One region of the Streptomyces sp. NPDC002676 genome, then DNA from elsewhere that is predicted to be linked to it. Evidence: predicted binding sites of a transcription regulator. Region 1 holds the regulator's gene; the other holds the start of a gene.
What was found. The regulator HspR, encoded in region 1, represses chaperone genes until heat shock. The targets are predictions, from matches to a motif close to TTGAGNNNNNNNNNCTCAA.
Positions count from the first base shown of each region.

Region 2: a site for HspR is predicted at 1,747-1,765, ahead of lon (endopeptidase La). Genes of this name have one in related genera too.

Region 1 covers NZ_JBSFVT010000003.1:367,315-370,681, forward strand. Annotated here, with positions in the region: gene dnaJ (molecular chaperone DnaJ) at 1-520, shown strand, start outside; gene ACWD3E_RS12000 (heat shock protein transcriptional repressor HspR) at 526-978, shown strand; gene ACWD3E_RS12005 (Uma2 family endonuclease) at 1,212-1,871, shown strand; gene ACWD3E_RS12010 (sugar ABC transporter substrate-binding protein) at 2,156-3,262, shown strand.
Region 2 covers NZ_JBSFVT010000009.1:264,553-267,919, forward strand. Annotated here, with positions in the region: gene ACWD3E_RS25575 (spermine/spermidine synthase domain-containing protein) at 1-652, opposite strand, end outside; gene ACWD3E_RS25580 (rhomboid-like protein) at 862-1,662, shown strand; gene lon (endopeptidase La) at 1,788-3,367, shown strand, end outside.

The sequences.
Region 1 (3,367 bases):
GGCCGAGCACCCCTGCCTGGAGTGCAAGGGCAGCGGGCGCGCCAAGTCGTCGCGGACCATGCAGGTCCGCATCCCTGCCGGGGTGACCGACGGCCAGCGCATCCGGCTGCGCGGCAAGGGCGCGCCCGGCGAGCGGGGCGGCCCGGCGGGCGACCTGTACGTGGTCGTCCACGTCGGCGCGCACCCGGTGTTCGGCCGCAAGGAGGACAACCTCACCGTCACCGTCCCGGTGACGTTCGACGAGGCTGCCCTCGGCGGCGAGGTGCGGGTGCCGACCCTCGGCGGCCCCGCCGTCACTCTGAAGCTTCCTCCTGGCACGCCCAACGGCCGCACCATGCGGGCGCGGGGCAAGGGCGCGGTCCGCAAGGACGGCACCCGCGGCGACCTTCTGGTCACCGTCGAGGTGAGTGTCCCCAAGGACCTGTCGGGGAAGGCTCGTGATGCGCTGGAGGCGTATCGCGAGGCGACCGCGGGTGAGGACCCGCGTGCGGAGCTGTTCGAGGCCGCGAAGGGAGACTGAGAGTGATGGACGGCCGTCGGCGTAACCCGTACGAACTGACCGAGGAGACCCCGGTCTACGTCATCTCGGTGGCTGCCCAGCTCTCCGGACTCCACCCGCAGACGCTGCGCCAGTACGACCGCCTGGGTCTGGTCTCCCCGGACCGGACCGCCGGGCGGGGCCGCCGCTACTCGGCCCGCGACATCGAACTGCTCCGCCAGGTGCAGCAGTTGTCGCAGGACGAGGGCATCAACCTGGCCGGCATCAAGCGCATCATCGAACTGGAGAACCAGGTCGCCGCGCTCCAGTCCCGCGTCGCGGAGATGGAAGCGGCCCTGGACGGCGCGGCGGCGACGATGCGCCAGCGCGAGGCCGCCGTCCACGCCTCCTACCGCCGCGACCTGGTCCCGTACCAGGAGGTCCAGCAGACCAGCGCGCTGGTCGTGTGGCGGCCGAAGCGGCAGCAGTCCTCGGACTGACCCGCATGCCCAGCTGAGAGGGGCCCGGATTCCGGGCCCCTTTCGCGTGCTCGGGGTTTCACCTGCTCACGGCAGGAGGACGGCGTAGTCGTTGATCGTTCTCGTTCTCGTTCTCGCTCGAACGGGTGAACTGGAGTTGATTCCCCTGGTCAGCCGTACTGCTGTTCCAACCGTGATCCCGTTGCTTGTGCCCCGAGCACACCCAGCCCACACTTTGAGGAGGTGATGCCGCCATGACCGCTCTTGCGCACGAGAGGCCCGAGACCATGCCTGAGACCAGGACGGAGCCCGTGTCCTCGGCCGGCAACGGCCCCGAGCTGGACGAGGTCCTGTGGCAGGCGTGGAAGGCCATGGAACTCCCCGAGGGCTACCGTGCCGAGATCATCGAGGGAGCCATCGAGGTGTCGCCCACCCGTCGCCTGTCCCATGCGCAAATCGTCAACCGCCTGCGCAACGCACTGGTGCGGTTCCTCGGGGAGGGAGAGTACGCGGCGTTTCAGGACACCAACGTCATCCACCAGCGCAAGGGATGGATTCCTGATGTCCTTGTCGCCCCCGAAGACCTGGAGCCGCACGGCGACGAGGAGGAGCTGGGCGTGGCTGCGTCCGCTGTCTCCCTCATCGTCGAGGTCGTCTCGCCCGGCAAGCGCAACCAGGAGCGTGACCGCATCCGTAAGCGCCGCGAATACGCCCGCGCCGGTATCCCCGTTTACGTCATCATCGACGACCACGACAGCCACGGCACCGTCACCGTTCTCACCGAACCCGAGCCCGACAAGGCCGACTGGGTCGGAGTCCACCGCGTTCCTTACGGCACCGAAGTCACCATCCCCGAAGGTCCCGCCAAGGGTTTCGTGATCGGTGAGGCGATCACCGGTCCGAAGCGGGGCTGAAGCGGGGGCATACGGAGGCGAACGCGTTCCAGGTCACCCTGACACCCGGAAAGGTGTTAGTTGTACCGATCTTTGCCGCCCCATGGACTCCCCTTGAACGGAGGGCCCGTAAAGGGCGTTTGGATGGGGTTTCGCATCCCCTTCACAGGTGCAGCGGTGTGTGCTGTTGCGTACTCGTTAAGTAGTTCTCCTTGACGCCGCATGTGCCCCCCGCGTTGTCTTTTCAGACACCTGGGTCGCTTAAAGCCACCCACGTCCGCAACACACCTGAAGTGAGCCCCCGCATGCGTCGTATCGCCCTGACCGTGGCTGCATCCACGATGACCCTCTCCCTGGCCGGCTGCGGCATGCTCGACGCCTCGGGGGACGGCGCGAGCGCAAGCCCGTCGAAGGGGAACGACCTCACGCTGGGGCTGCTGCTGCCGGAGAAGGCGAACACCCGCTACGACAAGTTCGACTACCCCATCATCAGGGACAAGGTGGCCGAACTCACCCACAAGCAGGGCAAGGTGGAATACGAGAACGCGAACGCGGACGCCACCCGGCAGGCCGGCCAGCTGCAGCAGATGATCGACGACAAGGTCGACGCCATCCTGCTCGACGCGGTCGACTCGCACGCGATCGCCGGCGAGGTGAAGAAGGCGAAGGACGCGGGTATCCCGGTCATCGCCTACGACCGGCTCGCCGAGGGGCCGATCTCCGCGTACATCTCCTTCGACAACGAACTCGTCGGCGAGGTGCAGGCCCGCACCCTGCTGGAGGGGATGGGCCCGAACCACGACACCTCCGACAAGATCGTCATGGTGAACGGCTCGCCCACCGACCCGAACGCCAAGCAGTTCAAGCAGGGCGCGCTCTCCGAGCTGACCGGCAAGGTGCAGATCGCGAAGAGCTACGACACCGAGGAGTGGAAGCCGGAGAACGCCGAGGCCGAGATGACCGAGGCGATCGGCCTGATCGGCAAGAGCAACATCGCCGGCGTCTACGCCGCCAACGACGGCATGGCGGGCGGTGTCATCAAGGCCCTGAAGGCGGCCGGCGTCACCCACCTGCCCCCGATCACCGGCCAGGACGCCGAACTGGACGCGGTCCAGCGGGTCGTCGCCGGTGAGCAGTACATGAGCGTGTACAAGTCCTACCCGGACGAGGCCGAGGCCGCCGCCGAGATCGCCGTCGCCAAGGTCCAGGGCAAGGACATCAAGTTCGACGCCCTCACCCAGGACAGGGTCAACAGCCCGACCACCAAGAGCGTCCCGTCCAAGCTGGTCCAGGTGAACGCCCTGACCAAGAGCAAGATCAAGGAGACGGTGATCGCGGACGAGATCTACACCGTGAACCAGATCTGCACGGCGGCGTACAAGGCGGCCTGCGCGGCGATCGGGCTGAAGTAGCCGGGACCGCCGGAGGTTTGTCCCCGGCGGCGTACGGCGGGTCCCGGCCGGGCGGGGGATGCCCGGCCGGAACCGCCCCGGGTGTTCTGACCACCCGGGGGAAGC
Region 2 (3,367 bases), on a different contig from region 1:
CGGCGTCCGGAACGCCCCGGGCAACGGGCACCTCTTCGGTACGCACCTGCCGGAACCCGGCATTCCGCAAACTTCCTTCAAATTCCGGAGAGGGCTCGGCAGACCATACGGCAAGTACCCCACCCGGCTTCAACGCCCTTGCGCAGGAAGCGAGTCCGGCGGGTGAGTACAGTCCGCCGTTGTCCTCGGTCACGGTCCATCCGGGGCCGTTGTCGATGTCCAGACACAGGGCGTCGAACGTGTCTGAAGTCTCATGGACGTACCTCACCAGGTCGGCTTCCACGATCTCGGTACGGGGGTCGGCGAGGGCCGCCGCGGACACCTGTGCGAGCGGTCCGCGCCGGTGCCAGTCGACGACGGCGGGCTCCCGCTCCACCACCGTGATCCGCCCCCAGCGGGAGTCGGCGGCAGCGTGTGCGAGCGAGAACCCGACCCCCAGCCCGCCGATCAGCACGTCCGGCGCCGACCGCCCGTCCAGGGCCCCGTACGCGGCGTCGACCAGCAGCCGCTCCGAGCGGCCGTCGGAGGTGTCCATCAGGAAGCAGCCGTTGGCGATGATCTGCAACAGCTCCCCGTGTCTGCGCAGCACCACTTCTCCGAAGGGGCCATCGCGCCGGTCCAGGACCACGGGGGCGTCGTACGCGGCAGTCATGAGCCCATCCTGCTCGAACGGGGCTTTGCGGGCACGGGAATTACGGATGACGGGAGGGTGGTTTCCCCGCCGCGGCCTTGAGCAGGGGCGGCGGCCGGACGCATCCGGAGCTTGAGAGGTTGCTTTGAATCGGCTCTCGCGTGGCGTCGGTCATAGACAGGGGCCCGCGCAACGCCAAGGGTGGGGCGCGACGGAAGGAGCGCCACACCGTGGATCGGACCGCGAAAGGCCCTGCGACGGCCGCGTCTTCGCCCCCGCCGGGCCTGCCCCTTCCCGCCGACGGCCCCGCAGTCCCCTCGGCCCCCGGCATCGCCCGCTTCCTGGACGGCATGCCGCGCCAGCGAGGCGCCACGGCACCCGCGCCTGCCCCCGCGCCCGCGGAAGAGCGCGCCCTGCGTCCTCGCCCCTGGCACCTGCTGCCGTCCCCGGGGCGCACCCCCTACACCTTCGCCTACGCGGCCGTCCTGGCCGTCACCTCGCTGATCGCGGCGTTGGCCGACCCCGGGCTCATGCACGCGCTCTACCAGGACTCCAGCACGGACGTCGCCCACCTGGTGCGCACGCCCGTACTGGTGCTGCTGGCCAGCGCGCTGTGGATCGCGGGCGGGGTCCTGTCGCCGTACGCGCTCGCCTTCGTGCTCGTGCTGACCGGGCTGGAGCGGCGCATAGGCGGGGCGCGGGCCGTCTGTGTGTTCCTGGCCGGGCACGTCCTCGCCACTCTCGCCACGGAGGTCCCGGTGGGCCTGGCGGTCCTTTTCGGCCACCTTCCCGAGACCTCGCTGCACCGCCTGGACTACGGCATCAGCTTCGGCGTCGCGGCCAGCACCAGCGCCCTCGCGGGCCTGCTCACCCCCTGGCTCCGCTGGCCCCTGCTCGCCCTGTTCACCGGCGCCCTCCTCGACGACCTGATCGCCTTCCAGGACCCGATGACCAACTGGGGCCATCTGATCGCCCTGTCGATCGGCATAGCGGCCTGGCCCCTGGTGCGCCGCTGGCAGCAGCCGGCCTAGCCCCCCATCTGCGGAAACCCATGCGTCACCCCCTGATCGCTCACAGCGAACGGCAGCCCGGGAACATCCATGCACCGGCATTAGTTGAGTCGGCATAACTCAAGTTGACTGCCTAAGGGGAGATCATGGCTGCTGAGTCCACGGCGTTCACGCTCGCCCTGCCCGTGCTGCCGCTCGACGACGAGGTCGTACTGCCCGGCATGGTGGTTCCGCTGGACCTGAGCGACACAGAGGTACGGGCCGCGGTGGAGGCCGCACAGGCCGCCGCGCGTTCCACGCCCGGAAAGCCCCAGGTTCTGCTGGTGCCACGCATCGACGGCACGTACGCCAAGACGGGTGTGCTCGGCACGGTCGAGCAGGTCGGCCGGCTGGCCGACGGCGACCCGGGTGCCCTGATCCGCGGCCGGAGCCGGGTGCGGATCGGCGCGGGTACCACCGGGCCGGGCGCGGCGCTGTGGGTCGAGGGCGCGCGCAGCGAGGAGAGCGTGCCCGAGCCGCTGCCGGGCCAGGTCGCGGACCTGGTCAAGGAGTACAAGGCGCTGGCCAGCAGCTGGCTGAAGAAGCGCGGCGCCTGGCAGGTCGTCGACCGTGTCCAGGCCATCGAGGACGTCTCGGCGCTGGCCGACAACTCCGGCTACTCGCCCTTCCTGACCACCGAGCAGAAGGTGGAGCTGCTGGAGACCGCCGACCCGGTGGCCCGGCTGAAGCTCGCCACGCAGCAGCTCCGCGACCACCTCGCCGAGCAGGACGTGGCCGAGACCATCGCCAAGGACGTCCAGGAGGGGGTCGACAAGCAGCAGCGCGAGTTCCTGCTGCGCCGCCAGCTGGAGGCCGTCCGCAAGGAACTGCGCGAGCTGAACGGCGAGCAGGAGGGCGAGGAGTCCGACGACTACCGCGCCCGCGTCGAGGCCGCCGACCTGCCGGAGAACGTCCGCGAGGCCGCCCTCAAGGAGGTCGACAAGCTGGAGCGCGCCTCCGACCAGTCGCCGGAGGGCTCGTGGATCCGCACCTGGCTGGACACCGTCCTGGAGCTGCCGTGGAACACGCGCACCGAGGACGCGTACGACATCCAGGGCGCCAAGGCGGTCCTGGACGCCGAGCACGCCGGTCTGGAGGACGTGAAGGAGCGCATCACCGAGTACCTGGCGGTGCGCAAGCGGCGCAGTGAGCGCGGCCTGGGTGTCATCGGCGGCCGGCGCGGCGGTGCCGTGCTCGCGCTCGTCGGCCCGCCCGGCGTCGGCAAGACGTCGCTCGGCGAGTCCGTCGCGCACGCGATGGGGCGGAAGTTCGTCCGCGTCGCCCTCGGCGGCGTCCGTGACGAGGCCGAGATCCGCGGCCACCGGCGTACGTATGTCGGCGCGCTGCCCGGCCGGATCGTGCGCGCCGTCAAGGAGGCCGGGTCCCTGAACCCGGTCGTGCTGCTCGACGAGATCGACAAGGTGGGCTCGGACTTCCGGGGCGACCCGGCAGCCGCCCTGCTGGAGGTCCTGGACCCGGCGCAGAACCACACGTTCCGCGACCACTACCTGGAGGTCGAACTCGACCTGTCGGACGTCGTCTTCCTGGCCACCGCCAACGTCCTGGAGGCCATCCCGGAGGCCCTGGCCGACCGGATGGAGATCGTCCGCCTGGACGGCTACACGGAGGACGAGAAGATCGTCATCGCCCGTGACCACCTGCTCCCGCGCCAGCTGGAGCGGGCCGG